Regions from separate parts of the Arthrobacter sp. P1_D4 genome, predicted to be linked through region 2. Evidence: predicted binding sites of a transcription regulator. Region 2 holds the regulator's gene; each other region holds the start of a gene.
What was found. Region 2 encodes LexA, which represses DNA repair genes until DNA is damaged. Its sites were predicted from a motif close to TCGAACANNTGTTCGA; they were not measured.
Positions count from the first base shown of each region.

Region 1: the regulator LexA is predicted to act here: its motif matches at 4,417-4,432, upstream of ruvA (Holliday junction branch migration protein RuvA).
Region 3: the regulator LexA is predicted to act here: its motif matches at 3,010-3,025, upstream of AC1D0A_RS05320 (DUF6504 family protein).

Region 1 covers NZ_JBFUAU010000002.1:684,440-690,443, reverse strand. The annotation lists gene AC1D0A_RS04190 (GNAT family N-acetyltransferase) at 1-91, opposite strand, end outside; gene AC1D0A_RS04185 (type 1 glutamine amidotransferase) at 97-894, opposite strand; gene AC1D0A_RS04180 (Mur ligase family protein) at 891-2,180, opposite strand; gene pdxT (pyridoxal 5'-phosphate synthase glutaminase subunit PdxT) at 2,283-2,993, shown strand; gene AC1D0A_RS04170 (YebC/PmpR family DNA-binding transcriptional regulator) at 2,997-3,752, shown strand; gene ruvC (crossover junction endodeoxyribonuclease RuvC) at 3,801-4,379, shown strand; gene ruvA (Holliday junction branch migration protein RuvA) at 4,505-5,149, shown strand; gene ruvB (Holliday junction branch migration DNA helicase RuvB) at 5,142-6,004, shown strand, end outside.
Region 2 covers NZ_JBFUAU010000008.1:236,907-242,910, forward strand. The annotation lists gene hflX (GTPase HflX) at 1-461, shown strand, start outside; gene AC1D0A_RS09805 (ATP-dependent DNA helicase) at 454-2,577, shown strand; gene lexA (transcriptional repressor LexA) at 2,675-3,424, opposite strand; gene AC1D0A_RS09815 (hypothetical protein) at 3,810-3,965, opposite strand; gene AC1D0A_RS09820 (LysM peptidoglycan-binding domain-containing protein) at 4,178-4,351, shown strand; gene AC1D0A_RS09825 (histidinol-phosphate transaminase) at 4,420-5,538, shown strand; gene hisB (imidazoleglycerol-phosphate dehydratase HisB) at 5,610-6,004, shown strand, end outside.
Region 3 covers NZ_JBFUAU010000003.1:219,494-225,497, forward strand. The annotation lists gene AC1D0A_RS05290 (S-(hydroxymethyl)mycothiol dehydrogenase) at 1-282, opposite strand, end outside; gene AC1D0A_RS05295 (mycoredoxin) at 415-672, opposite strand; gene AC1D0A_RS05300 (SOS response-associated peptidase) at 957-1,703, shown strand; gene AC1D0A_RS05305 (VOC family protein) at 1,771-2,193, opposite strand; gene AC1D0A_RS05310 (chorismate mutase) at 2,208-2,534, shown strand; gene AC1D0A_RS05315 (hypothetical protein) at 2,542-2,928, opposite strand; gene AC1D0A_RS05320 (DUF6504 family protein) at 3,159-3,494, shown strand; gene AC1D0A_RS05325 (DNA polymerase III subunit alpha) at 3,491-6,004, shown strand, end outside.

The sequences.
Region 1 (6,004 bases), on a different contig from region 2:
CGGCGAGGTGTTCGTCAAGGAGCTGCAGGACGTCCTCGCGCTCCGGGGTGTCGCGCCCAATCCGGACCGTGCCGCCCTCGGCGCCTGCCACCTAAGTCAGCGTGGCCGGCGGGCGGCGTGTTCCCGCGCCAGCACCGCGTAGGAGTCATCCGGCGTGCCCGGGGTGAAGCTGCCGTATTTACGTTCGACGGCGGTCCGGATCAGGAAATCCGCGAGAGCCGGGTTCTTGGGCAGCAGCGAGCCGTGCAGGTAGCTCGCCACGATGTTGCGGTAGCGGGCTCCCTCCTGGCCATCCGTGCTGTTGTTGCCGGTGCCTTTGGCCGTCGTCCCGAGCGGTTCGACACCCGGTCCCAGAGTGGTCTGGCCGCTGTGGTTTTCGTAGCCGAGGATGCTGCCGAATTCGGGGGAGGAGACCGCGACGTTGCCGATCAGGCGCTCGTCGGTGCCGTGGGTTTCCACGTCCAGGATGCCGATGCCCGGAAGGACGGACCCGAGCCGGGTCTTGAAGAATTTTCCGAACAGCTGGTACAGCCCGCAGATCACGAGCATCGGGGTGCCGTCGTCGGCCATCTGCTTCAGGGTGGACTCGCGCGAGAGGAGGTCGTCCTGGATGACGAGCTGTCCGCTGTCCTGTCCGCCGCCACCGACGATCAGGTCCACGTCCGCAGGGAACGGGTCACCAACGTTGTACTCGAGCAGTTCCGGCGTGTAGCCGTGCCAGCGCAGGCGCTGCGCGAGGACCAGGGCGTTGCCCCAGTCGCCGTAAATGTTCATGTCCCGCGGGTAGAGCTGCAGGACCCGGATGGTTCCCTTGCTGGGAGCCGCGGAATCTTCGGGCGGAAGTTCGTGCCCAAAGGACAGCTCGTGCGGGGTTTCGGGGGAACCGGGGGTCATGAGACCACCTCCACTGTGGTGATTTTGGACAGCTCGCGGCGGATGGCCAGCATGGCCGTGTAGGTGCAGAAGATCCTCTTCGGCTTGCCTTCGCCGCCGCGGATGAAGGCTGCCAGTGCCGGCGCAATCTCCGTGTCGACGGCGCCGATCGCGACGTCGTCGTACTGCAGGCGCAGCGCCATGTCATACGCGCGCGAGCCCGTGAGCTGGTCCACGCCGCTGTCGCGGAGCGTGTCGAATTCGACGTCCCACAGCCAGGACATGTCCCGGCCGTCTGCGTAGTTGTCGTTGATCGCGATCATCGTGGCGTACCCGGCGGCGGGGAACGACTTGAGGCCGAGCCGGAAACCGCTGGGGTTCTTGACCAGGACCAGTTCCAGCGGCAGGCCATCGACCACGAGGCTTTCGCCGCGGCCGAACGCCGGCGCCACCTTGGACAGCGCCGTGAGCAGGCCGGCCTGGTCGGTCCCGGTGCCGCGGGCGCCGGAGACGCCGCGGGCCAGGGTCAGCGCGGCGGCGGCATTGAAGATGTTGTAGACGCCGCGCAGTTTCATCCCCGTGGTGACCGTCGCGCCGTCGTACTCGAAATCGGCGTCGTCGGCGCCCACGCGGCGCAACACGACGTCGGCGGCGGGCCGGGCGGGGGCGGCCGGCACCGGGCTGCCCGGGGCGGCGCGCATGTCGTCGTCGTTGGGGAAGGTGCTCAGCAGGGAATCGTCGAGGCCGAAGTAGAGCACCTCCGGCCCGTCCAGGGTCTGGGCGATCCGGGCGACGCGCGGGTCTTCCCGGTTCAGGACCACGGTCCCGGTGGTCTTGGACGCGATGTGCTGGAGCAGTTCGGCGGTCTTGTCGATCTCGCCGAACCGGTCCAGCTGGTCGCGGAGGACGTTGAGCAGGAGGCTGTACCGCGGCGGGACCTTGTTGACGAAGTGGACGGCATGCGCCTCATCCAGTTCCAGGACCGCGACGTCGGCATCGAGCCGGCCCCGCCAGTCGACCTCGCCCAGGAGGGCCGCGGCCACGCCCCGGGTGAAGTTGCTGCCGGTGCGGTTGGTGAAGACTTTCAGTCCCTGGCTCTCGAGCAGTTCCACGACCATCTTTGTGGTGGTGGTCTTCCCGTTCGTGCCACTGACGACGGCGACCCCCAGCGGCAGCGTGGACAGCGTCCGCCGCATGAAATCGGGGTCGATTTTTTCGACCACAAGCCCGGGGAGGGCCGAGCCTCCGCCCCTGAGCCGGGAGACCCGGCGGACGAACTTGCCGAGCGGAACGCTGAAGTAAAGCATGCTCTGTAATATATCCCAGCAGCGGCATGGAACCCGGACGCCCGGGGCCGCTGCATGCGTCTTCCATGCGTACCGTGCCGCGCAGAGCATTATGCTGTGGGGATGACCACCCCTTCTTTTTCCCTTGAATCCCGCGTGGGAACGGGGCTCCGGATCGGCGTCCTGGCGCTGCAGGGCGATTTCCGGGAGCATCTGCATGCCGTGGAAGCCGCCGGTGCCGCCGGCGTCGGGATCCGGCGTCCCGCCGAACTCGACGGCCTGGACGGGCTCATCATCCCCGGCGGCGAATCGACCACGATCGACAAGCTCTCCCGGATCTTCGGGCTCCGGGGTCCGCTGCGCGAACGCATCCAGGCCGGCCTGCCCGTCTACGGCTCGTGCGCCGGGATGATCCTGCTGGCGGACGAGATCGCGGACCCGGCGAAGGACCTCGCCGGAAACCCGCAGCAGACGTTCGGCGGACTCGACATCACCGTGCGCCGCAACGCCTTCGGCCGGCAGCGTGAGTCCTTCGAGACGGACCTTGACTTCAGGGGGCTCGGGTTCAGCGACACCGGCTCCGGCGTGGCTCCCGTCCATGCCGTGTTCATCCGAGGCCCGTGGGTGGAGCGCGTGGGTCCAGGGGTGGAGGTCCTGGCGCAGGCGGAACCCGCGGACCCGGAGCATGCCTCGCATGCCGCTGTACTGGACGGGACGGCTAGAATTGTTGCAGTGCGTTCCGGCAAGCTGCTGGCCACCTCCTTCCACCCGGAAGTGACGGGGGAGAAGCGCGTGCATGAACTGTTTATTCGAATGATCAGAGGAGAAGCGTAAAGCATGTCAGGCCACTCCAAATGGGCGACGACCAAGCATAAGAAGGCCATCCTTGACAGCCGCCGGGCCAAGTCGTTCGCCAAGCTGATCAAGAACATCGAAGTCGCCGCGCGCATGGGCGGCCCCGACCTCTCCGGCAACCCCAGCCTGGAACTGGCCGTCACCAAGGCGAAAAAGACGTCGGTGCCCGCTGACAATATCGACCGCGCCATCAAGCGCGGCGCCGGGCTCACCGGCGAGGTCGTCGATTACACCGAAATCATGTACGAGTGCCGCGGCCCGCAGGGTTCCGCGCTGCTGATCGAGTGCCTAACGGACAACAAGAACCGTGCCGCCTCCGAGGTCCGGCTCGCCATCTCCCGCAACGGCGGCACGATCGCCGATCCCGGCTCCGTCAGCTACCTCTTCTCCCGCAAGGGCGTCGTCTCGCTGCCGAAGAACGGCCTGACCGAGGACGACGTCCTGATGGCCGTGCTGGATGCCGGGGCCGAGGAAGTCAAGGACAACGGCGACAGCTTCGAGATCCACTCCGAGCCGACCGACCTCCAGGCCATTCGCGATGCCCTCACGGAAGCCGGAATTGAGTACGACACCGACGAGGCCGAGTTTGTGCCGTCCATGCAGGTGCCGCTGGACCTTGATGCCGCCAAGAAGTTCATGAAGCTGGTGGACGCCCTGGAAGAGCTCGACGACGTCCAGAACGTGTACAGCAACGCCGACCTCAGCGACGAAGTGCAGGCCGCACTGGAAGCCGAGTGACCCGCTCACCCAAACGTGACTTTGGGGCCCGGTCTTGACGGCCCAACCGTGACGCTGCGCGTGTTGGGGGTTGACCCGGGCCTCACCCGTTGCGGGATCGGCGTTGTCGACGTCGAGCGGAACCGGCGGGCCACTTTGGTGGCCTTCGGCGTTGTGGGCACCTCTCCCGAGGAGAGCCTGGACCAGCGGCTGCTGGTCATCGCCACGTCCATCGACGAGTGGCTGGACCGCTACGAACCCCAGGTGCTCGCCGTGGAGCGGGTCTTTTCCCAGCTCAACGTCAGCACGGTCATGGGGGTGGCGCAGGCCTCCGGGGTGGTCATTGCGGCCGCCGCGCGCCGTGGCATCCCGGTGGCGCTGCACACCCCGTCCGAGGTCAAGGCAGCCGTGACGGGAAGCGGGACCTCGAACAAGGATGCGGTCACCAAGCTGGTGACCAAGATCCTCCGGCTGGACGCGCCTCCGCGCCCGGCCGACGCCGCCGACGCCCTTGCGTTGGCCATCACCCACGCTTGGCGGGCCGGCAGCGGGGCCGCCGTAGCCACGACTGGGCCGGGCAGCCAGTCCCTCACTCCGGCGCAGCGGGCGTGGGCGGACGCGGAGGCAAAAGCGCGCCGTGCGCGCTGAATGTCCGGCTGTGACGCAGCGGGGCTTGGTAGGGTATTCGTAGATATGTTCGGATAGTCGGCGTGCCCGGCTGTACGTTCTTTCATCACCCAGTTGTAGACGCCAGTTAGACCAGGAGCCCGGCCTTGATCAGTTTTCTTCGCGGAACCGTTGCGCATGTTGGCCTGTCCTCCGCCGTGATCGACCTCAACGGCGCCGGCATGAGCGTCAACGCCACACCGCAGACCCTCAGCGGCCTTCGGGTGGGTGAGGAGGGAAAGCTGTTCACGTCCCTGATCGTGCGGGAAGACTCGCTGACCCTGTTCGGCTTCGCCAGCGATGACGAACGCGAGGTGTTTGATGTGCTCCTCAGCGTCAGCGGCGTCGGTCCCCGCCTCGCCCTGGCGGTGCTGGCCGTCCACGAGCCCGAAGCCATCCGGGTGGCCGCCCACTCCGGCGACGGCAAGGCCTTCACGAAGGTCCCCGGCATCGGACCGAAGGTGGCTGGCCGGATCGTGCTCGAACTCGCCGGCAAGCTTGTGCCGCACGGCACCGCCGGCGCGCCTGTCGCGGCCGTGTCCGCGGAATCCGTCTGGAAGCCGCAGGTGGTGGCCGCGATGACCAGCCTGGGCTGGTCCGAAAAGGATGCCACGGCCAGCATCGACAAGTCCCTGGCCGATTCCCCGGACCTCGCGGCGAACGGCAATGTAGCGGAGATTCTCCGCGCGACGCTGCGCTGGCTGGGCCAGGACGGCGCCCGCGCCGGGAACCGGGTAGGCGCGCGTGGCTGAGCCGTCGATCGTCGCCGGGGGAGAGGAACCGGAGGAGCGGGTCATCGAAGCCGCCCTGCGGCCCAAGAACCTGCACGACTTCGTGGGCCAGCACCGGGTCCGCAAGCAGCTCTCCCTCGTGTTGGAGGCCTCGCGCATGCGTGGGCGCAGCGCGGACCACGTGCTGCTCTCGGGCCCTCCCGGCCTGGGCAAGACCACGCTGTCCATGATCATCGCCGCCGAAATGAACGTCCCGCTGCGGATCAGCAGCGGCCCGGCCATCCAGCACGCGGGCGACCTTGCGGCCATCCTGTCCTCGCTCTCGGAGGGCGAGGTCCTGTTCCTGGATGAAATCCACCGCATGTCCCGGCCGGCCGAGGAAATGCTGTACATGGCGATGGAAGATTTCCGCGTCGATATCGTCGTCGGCAAGGGCGCCGGCGCCACGGCCATTCCGCTGGAGCTGCCGCCCTTCACCCTGGTCGGCGCCACCACGCGGGCCGGCCTCCTTCCCGGCCCGCTGCGGGACCGGTTCGGTTTCACCGGCCACCTCGAGTTTTACTCCGTTGAGGAGCTGGAACTGGTCCTGCGCCGCTCCGCCGGCCTGCTGGACCTGAAGGTCAACTCCGCCGGGTTCAGCGAGATTGCCGGCCGGTCCCGGGGCACGCCACGCATCGCCAACCGGCTCCTGCGCCGCGTCCGGGACTGGGCGCTCGTGCATGGCATCGAGCAAATCGACGCGCGGGCGGCCTCCGCGGCCCTGGACATGTACGAGGTGGACAAGCGGGGCCTGGACCGGCTGGACCGTGCCGTTCTCGAGGCCCTCATCACCAAGTTCGGCGGCGGGCCGGTAGGCCTGTCCACGCTCGCGATCGC
Region 2 (6,004 bases):
TCCGCTCCACGCTGGAAGAGGTCGCCGACTCTGACCTGATCCTGCATGTCGTGGACGTCTCGCACCCGGATCCGGAGGGCCAGATCGCCGCTGTCCGGACGGTCTTCAGCGAAGTCGACGCGCGCAAGGTTCCGGAAATCATTGTCCTGAACAAGGCCGACGCCGCTGACCCGTTCGTGGTCGAACGGCTCAAGCAGCGCGAGCCGCGCCACGTGGTGGTCTCGGCCCGCACCGGCGAAGGCATTCCGGAACTGCTCAAGGCCATCAGCGACGGCATTCCGCGGCCCAGCGTGAAGCTTGAACTGCTCATCCCGTACAACCGCGGGGATCTGATCAGCAAGCTCCACGAGAGCGACGCCGAGATCCTCAGCCTCGACCACGAGGAAACCGGGACCCGTGCCGTGGTGATGGTGCGTGAAGGACTCGCCGCCGAACTGGATCCCTTCATCAGCAATGACTGAGGCTGCGGTGACCAGGACCGACGCCGAACCAGCTGCCGCCGATTCAGCTGATGCTGAGCCGGCCGAAACTGACACCGGCGCCGGTTCGGTTGCCGGCGCGGCCGGCGAGGAGTTTGTTGTTAAGCTGCTCGACCGTGCCGTGTCCGGCATGGGCGGGCAGAGCCGCGATGGCCAGCACGAAATGGCCCGGCAGGTGGCGCGCGCGATAGACAGCGGCGATCACCTGCTAGTCCAGGCCGGCACCGGCACCGGCAAGTCGCTGGCCTACCTGATTCCGCTGATCGCGCATTCGCTGACCAGCAACAAACCCACCCTGGTCTCCACCGCCACCTTGGCGCTGCAGACGCAGATTGTGGGCCGGGACCTGCCCAGGCTGCTCAAGACCATCACGCCCGCCCTGGAGAGGCCCGTCAAGGTCGCCCTGGTCAAGGGCCGGTCCAACTACGTCTGCCGGCACAAACTCGAGGGCGGCTTCCCGTCCGAAGAACCTTCCGAGGGACAGCTGTTTTCCCTGGGCGAGGACACCAGCGTGCCGCATTTCGCCGCCGCACTTGGCGGGCCGTCCTCCCAGCTGGGCAAGGAAGTCGTCCGCCTGCGCGAATGGGCCGAGGAGACCACCACGGGGGACCGCGACGAGCTCATGCCGGGCGTCACGGACCGGGCCTGGCGCCAGGTCTCGGTCACCTCCATGGAGTGCCTCGGCGCGCAGAAATGCCCGCTCGCGGCCGAATGCTTCAGCGAACTGGCACGGCAGAACGCCGCCGATGCCGACGTCGTGGTCACCAACCACGCCATGCTCGCCGTCAGTGCCTTCGAAGGCCTGGCGGTGCTGCCCGAGTACGACGTCGTCGTGGTGGATGAAGCACACGAACTTCAGGACCGCGTCACGGGCGCGGTCTCGGGCCAGCTCTCCGTGGCGATGGTGCACGCCGCCGCGTCCGGGGCCCGGAAGCACACGGGCATCACCGTGGATGCACTGAACAACGCCGCTGCCCACCTGGAGCTCGCCATCGACGGCGTCCCCAGCGGGCTGATGCCCAACGGCCTGAACAGCGGGCAGCTGGACTGCATCGACCAGCTGCGCGACGCATGCCGCGCCGCGCTGTCCGATTCCAAGGGGGACAGCTCCGTGTCGGCGGACGGCGGACGGCAGCTGGCCCGCTCGCGCCTCATGGTCATCCTGGAGCTCTGTGAACGCCTCCTGGCCGCGCGCGAAAACCGCGAAGTCGTGTGGTTCTCCCGCAACAGCAGCTTCGATCCGGCGCAGGGCTACTCGCAGCCGGACGAGAGCGCGCCGGCGTTGATCAATGTTGCCCCGCTGAGCGTCGCAGGGCGGTTGCGCGAGGGCCTGTTCGCAGACCACACCGTCATCCTGACCTCGGCCACACTGGCCATCGGCGCCGCCTTCGAACCCGCCGCCGGCGGCCTGGGCCTGGTTGGCAACGGCGCACCGAGCTGGACCGGCGTCGACGTCGGCTCCCCGTTCGACTACCCGAAGCAGGGCATACTCTACGTCGCCCGGCACCTGCCCAAACCCGGCCGCGGAACGTCCCCCGAGGCCCTGGACGAACTCGAGAAGCTGATCCGCGCCTCCGGCGGAGGCGCCCTGTGCCTGTTCTCCTCGCGGCGCGCCGCAGAGGAAGCAGCCGAGGCCATGCGGCCCCGGCTGGGCCTCAGCATCCTGTGCCAGGGGGAGTCGACCATGACGGCGCTCGTGCGGCAGTTTGCCGACGAACCTGACACGTGTTTGTTCGGCACCATGTCCCTCTGGCAGGGCGTCGACGTCCCTGGCGTGTCCTGCCGGCTGGTGGTCATCGACCGGATTCCCTTCCCGCGGCCGGACGACCCGCTGATGACGGCACGTTCACGGGCCGTGGCCCAGGCCGGCGGCAACGGCTTCATGGCCGTCTCGGCCACGCACGCCGCCATCCGCCTCGCGCAGGGCGCCGGACGGCTGATCCGCTCGACCTCGGATAAGGGCGTGGTGGCAGTGCTGGATTCGCGGCTCTCCACGGAGCGTTACGGCGGCTTCCTGCGCGCCGCGCTGCCGCCGTTCTGGCCCACCACCGATTCATCGATAGCCATGGCAGCCCTGAAGCGCCTGGCGAAAGACTAAGTCCCAAACCGGGGTCGCCACCCTGCGCCGGAAATCCGCCGCGGGGTGGCCGCTCCGAACTGGCGGCATGGCCCGTGACGGCTAAGGGGAGCGCAGTTTAGAGGGAGCGCAGTACCGAGACGACCTTGCCCATGATGACGGCGTGGTCGCCCAGGATGGGCTCGTACTGGGTGTTTTGCGGCAACAGCCACGTGTGGCCGTCCCGCTGGCGGAAGGTCTTGACCGTGGCTTCGTCGTCCAGCAGGGCGGCAACGATGTCGCCGTTCACGGCATCGCCCTGGCGGCGGACAACCACCCAGTCGCCGTCGCAGATGGCGGCGTCGATCATCGAGTCGCCGGCCACTTTGAGCATGAAGAGTTCGCCATGGCCCACGAGCTGGCGGGGCAGCGGCATGACGTCCTCCACCACCTGGTCCGCGAGGATCGGCCCGCCGGCGGCGATGCGTCCGACGAACGGCACCATTGCCGTGTCGGTGGCGCTGGCCAGCTCAGTCACTGACAGGCCGCCGACGGCCCGCAGGCCGCTTGACTTCTCGACACCGGAAATCGGTGTGGTCCCCTCGTCCAGGGTCAGCGGCATGAGCACTTCCATGGCCCGCGGGCGCTTCGGATCACGCCGCAGATAGCCGAGCTTTTCGAGCTGGGAGAGCTGGTGGGTCACGCTCGAGAGGCTGGCGAGACCAACGGTGTCGCCGATTTCTCGCATGGACGGCGGATAGCCCTTGTCCGTGACGGACCGCTGGATGGTCTCCAGGATTTTCTTTTGCCGGACGGTGAGGCTCTTGGGGGCCCGGGCGGGCTGCGGGCTCCGTGGGGCGGCCCTGCCGCCGGTGGCTTGTGCTGCCATGTTCGCCAACGCCTTTCCGTTCCGCCCGGCTGCCGTGGCTGCTGTCACCGGGAACTTCCGGCCTGAAATGTCAGACCCTGCTGATCAACTACGAATGAATTCCCACGGGTAGTTCGAAAGTGGGAGTCCGAAAGTGGTTGTCCTGTCCCTCAAAAGTAGGCCAGCCGCAGACCTTTTTCAAACATTTGTTCTAGCGAGTCTCGACATCGTTCGTTAGTAAGTGCTAAAACAGAACTAGCAAGATTCGAATATGTGTTCGATTCCGACGATCTGGGTTCGCAAGCGATGTTCGGTTCTATGTTCGAAGGTTCGGCCGGTTGGCGGCGAGTACGTGAGTACGCCGGGCGGCAACTTATGGTCCAGGAGGGCTCAGTTCATGGCAGTTTCAAGCGCGTTTGACGGCACCAACATTCAGGGCGTCACGACCCGCCACCGCGGTGTTGGTCCAGGTGGTGCAGTGGGTCGCCGCAACATCGGACACGGCAGCATCGGACACGGCAGGCTCGACCAAGGCGGCATTGGCCAGGGTGGTTCCCTTCACGGCAACGTGTACCCGCTCAACGCCAGGCGCCGCAAGGGGCCGCCGCCGCGGTTTCCGGCGGCCGGACCAAGCAGCCGCCGCTGCGGCTAACCCGGCGCGGACGCTTCGTCTTCTTCGGTGTCCCGCTGATCCTGCTGGCGGCGTTCATCCTGTCGTTCAGCGGATTCCTCAACGCTCCCGCGAAAGCGGCAGATTCCGCAGACCAGCTCTCGGTGACGCCGACCGTATCCGTCACAGTCCAACCGGGGGAGTCCCTCTGGGCCATTGCCGGGTCGGTGGCTCCGGAGCGCGATCCCCGCGACGTCGTGGCCGACATCGTGGAGCTGAACAATCTGGACGCCGCGCGTGTGATGCCGGGCCAACAACTGTTCGTCCCGTCCAAGTAACCGCCCCCCGGTGCCGCCGCGGGCGTCACAGTTTCAGCGCCCGTCCCGCTACCACTTAAACTGGTCACGTGACTGACCAGCTTGAGCGCCTCAACCGACTGCCCCTCCGAGCCAATCTGCGTGGCCTGCGTCCGTATGGCGCGCCGCAGCTGGACGTCCCCATCCTGCTCAACGTCAACGAGAACACCCATGGGGTCCCGGCCGATGTCCGCGCAGCGATCACCGAGGCCGTGAGCGCCGCCGCTGCCGGGCTGAACCGCTATCCGGACCGCGAATTCACCGAATTACGCGAAGCCCTCGCCGAATACCTTGGCCATGGGCTGGACGCGGAGAACATCTGGGCCGCGAACGGTTCCAACGAAGTCCTTCAGCAAATCCTCCAGGCCTTCGGCGGCCCCGGCCGGACGGCCCTCGGGTTCCCTCCCACGTATTCGATGTACCCGCTGCTGGCCTCCGGCACGGACACGGAGTACATCGTCGGGGCCCGCGCGTCAGACTATGGGCTCAGCGCGGAATCGGCGGCACAGCAGGTCCGCGAGCTTCAGCCCAACATCGTCTTCCTGTGCTCCCCAAACAACCCCACCGGTACCGGTCTGGGGCTCGATGTCGTCGAGGCCGTCTATGACGCCGGCGAGGCCAGCCAGACCATCGTGATCGTCGACGAGGCCTACCACGAGTTCGCCCACGACGGCACGCCCAGTGCCCTCACCCTGCTGCCTGGCCGGGAGCGGCTCATCGTCTCGCGCACCATGAGCAAGGCCTTCGCCCTCGCGGGTGCGCGGCTCGGCTACATGGCCGCGGCACCGGAGGTCGCTGACGCCCTGCGCCTGGTCCGTCTCCCGTACCACCTTTCCGCCATCACCCAGGCTGCGGCCCTGGCTGCCCTGCACCACCGGGAGGCGCTCATGGCGGACGTCGAGGACATCAAGCGCCAGCGCGACCGGATCGTGTCGGAACTGACGCGGTTGGGCTTGACCCCGGCCGCGTCCGATTCCAACTACGTGTTCTTCGGCGGCCTCGAGAACCCCCATGAGGTTTGGCAGCGGATGCTGGACGCCGGTGTCCTCATCCGCGACGTCGGTATTCCGGGGCACCTGCGCGTCACCGCGGGCACTGAGACAGAAACCACAGCCTTCCTGGAGGCACTTGAACTTATCCTGGCCGGCTCCGCAAAGCCGCAGGCCTAGACTTGGTGGGGAGCCCGATCGTCCCCGCCAGATTGCCCAACACCCTGCCTTCTTCCAAAGGACACATCTACATGAGCACCACCGGATCCACCACCGCCGAGGGCCGGACCGCACGCATGGAACGGACCACCAGCGAGTCCTCGGTCCTGGTCGAGATCAACCTGGACGGCACCGGCGTTTCAGACATCAGCACGTCGGTCCCGTTCTACGACCACATGCTGACGGCCCTCAGCAAGCACTCCCTGATCGACATGACCGTCAAGGCCACCGGCGACACCCACATCGATGTCCACCACACTGTCGAGGACGTGGCCATCACTTTCGGCGAGGTTCTGCGGACCGCCCTGGGCAACAAGGCCGGGATCCGCCGTTTTGGCGAGGCGACCGTTCCCCTCGATGAGGCCCTCGCGCAAGCTGTCGTAGACGTCTCCGGCCGTCCCTACCTGGTCCACGCCGGCGAGCCGGC
Region 3 (6,004 bases), on a different contig from region 2:
GCCGCAGACGGCCCGCCAGTTCAGCACCACGCGGTCCCCGGGGGCGACCTCGGTGACATCCGGTCCCACGGCACTGACAACGCCGGTGGCCTCGTGGCCGAGCAGGAAGGGGAAGTCGTCGTTGATGGCACCCTGCTTGTAGTGCAGATCGGTGTGGCAGACACCGCAGGTGAGGATGTCCACGAGGGCCTCGCCGGGGCCCGGGTCCGGCACCAGGATCGTCTCCAGGGTGACGTCGGCATTTTTGGAACGGACTACTGCGGCTTTGACTTTATGGACCATGAAACAAGCTCCTCTGTTCTGGAACGCGGATTGCTGGCACGACTTACTGGTTACTGGCACAACGGGCGGCGGCGCGGCCCTTGGGAGGCCGCGCCGTCGTGGTTTGGTGGTGTCCTTGGATGCAGGAAGGGCCTAGGCGGCGAGGCGGCTCTTGACCTCAGCTGCGGAGGGGTTGGTGGCGGCGGTGCCGTCCGGGAACAGCACGGTGGGGACGGTGCGGTTGCCTCCGTTGAGCTGCTCGACGAGATCGGCCGTGCCTTCGACTTCCTCGATGTTGATCTCGGTGTACCCGATGCCCTGTGCGTCCAGCTGCTTCTTCAGCCGGTTGCAGTAGCCGCACCACGTGGTCGAAAACATGGTGATGGTGCCGGATTCCGGGGTGAAGTCCACGAAGTTCTCCTCAAGTAAGTGGTGGGGCCGGCGTATCGGGCCGGCCCCACTGAAGTCGTACGTCACTGTCATCAACCGTACCCCGCAGCCCGCTATTCCCGCAGAGAAGGCTGCCCCCTACTCCGTCGGACGCGAATTCGCGGTAAAGATGCGAAGTCGCCGGAAAGTTCCGGCGAGTTCGCACGTTGCCGGCGACCTCGGCGGGCTCAAAATGGTCTTCCCGCAGGGTGCGCGACGGCGGCTGGGCGGATGACATGGGATGGGTGCGGTGGCATGCTGGTGCCATGTGTGGACGCTACGTGATGGCCCGGGCCGTCGGAGACCTGCTGGCCGAATTCGATGCCGGGCTGGAGGATGAGATCGCGATTCCGCCGTCGTGGAACGTGGCCCCGACGGCGGATGTGCCGATCCTGCTCGAACGGCTGGTGGAGGGAGAACCGGTCCGCCAACTGCACATTGCGCGGTGGGGCCTGGTGCCGTCCTGGGCCAAGGACCCGGGCATCGGGTCGAAGATGATCAATGCCCGCAGCGAGACCGTGCTGGAGAAGCCCGCCTTCCGGAAAGCGACCCGCGCCCGTCGCTGCGCCGTCCCGGCTGACGGCTACTACGAGTGGAAGGGTGAGGGCCGCACCAAGCAGCCCTACTACGTCCATCCCAAGGACGGACGCCCCATTGTCTTCGCGGGACTCTATGAATGGTGGCGGGACCCGTCCAAGGAAGAGGGCGACCCGGAGCGCTGGATGCTCTCGACCTCGATCATGACCACCGACTCGCCGCCGGAGGGCTACGCCGGGGGAATGCTGGCCGAGCTGACCGCGCTGCATGACAGGGTTCCGCTGCCCATGAACCGCGAGACCATGCAGACGTGGCTGGACCCGCAGGCCGATGACGCGGCCGGGCTCGTGGATCTGGTCCGGGCCGGGGCGCACGACGTCGCGGAAGGCTGGACGATCGACGCCGTCGGAACCGCAGTCGGGAACGTCAGGAATGACTCACCGGAACTCATCCAGCCGGTGGGGAGCCTGTTCTAGCGGGTACTCCGCCCTGTCAAGGTGCCCGGCGGCTGCCGAGGCACGGGGCGGTAATGGTCACCTGAGGTCAGAGCGTTACTTTGCCGTCGCCGTCGACCGACCAGTCGGGGTTGAAGGCGACCTCCCAGCGGTAGCCGTCGGGATCGGCGAAGTAGCCGGTGTAGCCGCCCCAGGGCTGGGTCTTCGGTGCCGCAACGATGCGGGCTCCCGCGGTCCCGGCTTCGGCCATCACCCGGTCGACGTCCGCCGTGCCGGCCAGGTTGTGGCTGAGCGTGATGCAGGCAATGCCGGCAGGGGGATCGGTGGCCGCCTCGGACTGCATTTGACCCGCGTCCCAGAGCGAGAGGATGAGGCCGTGGTTGACCTGGATGAAGAGCACTTCCCCGGGGACTTCCCGGTGGACCGGCCATCCGAGGCCATCGACGTAGAAGCGGCGTGAGGCGTCAACACTGCGGACACCTAGCGATATGAAGTCGACTCGTGGCTGCATCTTTCGATACTGTCATGCACATGCCCACAAATCACGCAGACGACAAGGCCGCCCAGGCCGACCGCGAACAGCTCGCCGCCGTGCGGGTGGCTGTTGACGAGGTGGACGAGCAGATCGTGTCCTTGATCGGGCGCCGGGAACGGCTGATCCGGATCGCCGGGACCCTCAAGGCGGACAGCGCCGAGGTCCGTGCGCCCGGGCGTGTGGAGCGGGTCATCGAACACGTCCGCGCCACAGCGGAAAAGAAGGACATCGACGTCGAGCTTGTCGAGAAGACCTACCGGGCGATGATCGATGCCTTCATCACGCTCGAGCTGGAAGTGTACAAGTCCAGCTCCTAGAAGGTGCCTAGAGGGCTTCTTCGACAGGCACGTTGGCCTGGTAGTCCCGGCCGTCACAATCGCTGAAGGCCGTCATGAGATGGCCCTTGGGCAGGCCAAGCACAGTCGCGATGGGGAAGTTTCCCGTGATGGTGTTTCCTGAGTGTTCCACGCCTTTGAGGTCGAAGTTCTCTTCCGTGCCGTCATGGTTGAAGTAGTAGAAGGACACGGCCTCGCCGTTCATGAACTCAATGCCCAGTCTGCGCTGATGGGAGTAGTCCGGCCCGGCTGCCAGCAGGCCCACCACGTAGGCGCCTTGCCCCGGGATATTTCCGTCTATATCGAAGGTCGCCACCAAGGTTGAATTCTTGGCGGCGATCTTTACGTGCTTCAGGAGTGCGATATGGGAGCTCATGGCTCAATCCTGCTACCTGTGCAATCGTCCGTCCACCCCCGATCTGGGTTTTGTCGGCTCCGCGACGTAGACTGGATTTATTCGAAGATATGTTCGAATAAATAAAGGGCGTGAAACAGAAGGCGCTGAAACAGAGGGCGCTGAAACAGAAGGCGTCGGAAGCGGAATGGACGTAGGAAGTCGAAGCGGGGACTGGGCCGGCTCCAGCCCGGACTGGGTCGGGAGGCAACGTGGGTATTTTCAGCGAGTCCGTGGATGTCATCTGCACGCCCTCCGGCCAGCCCCTGCGCCTCGACTGGGCCGGCCGGCGCTACACGGTCTGCGCTGACCCCGTCCGCTGGTACGAACGCCGCCAGTGGTGGGCCGAGGAACGCCGGGCGCCACTCGGAAGCGGGCCGGGCCTGGTGGATCATGAGATCTGGCGGGTACAGGTGCGTGCGGCCGGGGATCACGCCGCGGATTCCACCCTCACCCTTGACCTGACCCGGCATGTCGGCAGCGGCCGGTGGCGGCTCCTGAAGATCCACGACGCCCTCCAGCCCCTCCGGAAGCCCGAATCAGCATGAGCTTTACCCACCTGCACGTCTCCACCGCGTTCAGCGCCCACTATGGCGTCTCCTGGCCGGATGAACTTGCCGCCGCGGCCGCCGCTGACGGCGCCACCGCGCTGGCCTGCACGGACCGAGACGGCCTGTATGGAACCGTCAAGCACCTGAAGGCGTGCATGGCAGCCGGGCTGGATGCAATCGTCGGGGTGGACCTTGCGGTCTTTGACGACGACGGCGACCACCGCACCCAGCTCGGGGGACGCGTCGTCGTGCTGGCGCACGGACACAACAACGGTGCCGGCTACCGGGCGCTGTGCCGGCTGATCTCCGACGCCCACGCCCGCACTACGGGCAAGGCGCAGGGAATAGTGCCGGTGGCCGTCACCCGGGCGGAACTGGCTTCCCGCACCCTGCACCCGGACACCCTGAAGCCGGTCCTGACAGTGCTGATCGGCCCGGACTCCGACGTCGGCCGGGCCATGGGCGGCCGGCGCTACCTGCGGCCCCGCACCCTGTTCAAACGCTGGCTGGACGCCATGCCCCCCGGAACGCTGGCGGCAGAGGTTGTGTCCCAGCTCAGCCCGCCCGGGGAACCGCTGAGCACCGCCCACGCGGTGCGCATGCTCAAACTCGCCGCAGAACACGGGGTGCCCGCCGTGCTGAGCAACGCCGTGAGGTACGTGGCTGAGGACGGCGCGGCCACCGCCGATGTGCTGGACTCGGCCCGGACGCTGAAATCCCTCCCCGAGCTCTCCGCCGCCCCGCTGCTGCAGCCCAACGGGCAGGGCTGGCTCAAATCGGCGGCCCGGATGCTGCAGCTGGGCAAGGAGATCATCCACGCCGCCGGCTACGGCACAGCGGACCTCAAGCGGCTCCTGGCCCAGACCGAGGCGCTCGCGGACCGCTGCCGCATTGATCCGGAAGCTGATATGGGCTGGAAACAGCCCGTGGTCCCGGAGGCATCCGTGATCGGGATCGACGGCGACGCGCTCGCCGAACTGACCCTGCGGTGTGAGGCCGGCATCGGCCGCCGCTTCCCGGGCATTTCCGGGCAGCGGGAACAGCAGCTGCGGACCAGGCTGGAGCACGAGCTCCGGATCATCGACTCGCTGGGCTTCGCCTCGTACTTCCTGACCGTCGCAGAGGTCTCCCGGATGATCCTGGCCCTGGGCGTCCGGGCGGCCGCGCGCGGTTCGGGCGCCTCCAGCCTGGTGAACTACCTGATCGACATCAGCCAGGTGAACCCGCTCCAGCACGACCTCATCTTTGAACGCTTCCTCTCCCGCGACCGTGCCACCCTGCCGGACATCGACATCGACGTCGAAAGCGCCGAACGGCACAACGTTTACCGGAAGATCTTTGAGCGCTTCGGCGCCGAACGCGTCACGCTGATGAGCATGCAGAACGGTTACCGCGCTCGCGGTGCCGTGCGCGACGCCGGCCTGGCCCTGGGCATGGACGACGGCGAGGTCGGGGAAATCGCCAAGCAGCTGTGGCGGTTCTCGGCCCGGCACTTCCGCGAAGCCCTCGTGGAGAAACCCGAGCTGAAGGAATTCGCGGACCGGGTGGAGCAGCGCGGCTTCTCCGAGAACCAGCACCTGGACCTGCTGGTGGACCTCACGGAGCGGCTGGACCGGCTGCCCCGCCATATCTCCATGCACCCCTGCGGCGTCATCCTCGGCGACGCCACCCTGCTGGACCGCACTCCCGTTCAGCCCAGCGGCCTGGGCCTGCCCATGAGCCAGTTCGACAAGCACGACATGGACCCCATGGGCATGCTGAAACTCGACGTCCTTGGCGTCCGGATGCAGAGCGCTATGGCCTTCGCCGTCCGGGAAGTGATCCGTCTGCATCCCTCCAAGGCCGAGGTGGTGGCCGCCGGCGCGCATCCGCCCGGCCCGGACGGGACGGGCCCGGATTACATCTCAGGGGACGGGCACATCGACCTCAACGCGGTCCCGCTCGATGACGAGCCCACCTATGAGCTGATCAGGAGCACCAACACCCTGGGCTGCTTCCAGATCGAATCCCCGGGCCAGCGCGAACTGATAGGCAAGTTGGCCCCCCGGGAATTCAACGATCTCATCATTGATATCTCGCTGTTCCGCCCGGGTCCGATGAAATCCGACATGGTCCGGCCCTTCCTGGAGCACCGGCACGGCTTCGCTCCCGAGGTCTACCCGCATCCCGACCTCAAGCCTGTCCTGAAAGAGACCCACGGGGTCACGGTCTTCCACGAACAAATCCTCAAGACCTTCGACGTCATGACCGGGTGCGGGCTGGCGCGGGCCGACGAATTCCGCCGTGCCCTCGGCAATGACGTGCTTGAAGCCAGGGTGGAGGAGTTCTTCCGGAAGGAGGCGCGTGCCCGGAACTACAGTCCCGAGGTGGTGGACAAGGTCTGGGGCACGCTCAAGGCCTTTGGCAGCTTCGGGTTCTGCAAGGCCCACGGAGCCGCCTTCGCCGTGCCCACCTACCAGTCTGCCTGGCTGAAGGCACACCACCCGGAGGCGTTCCTCGCCGGGCTC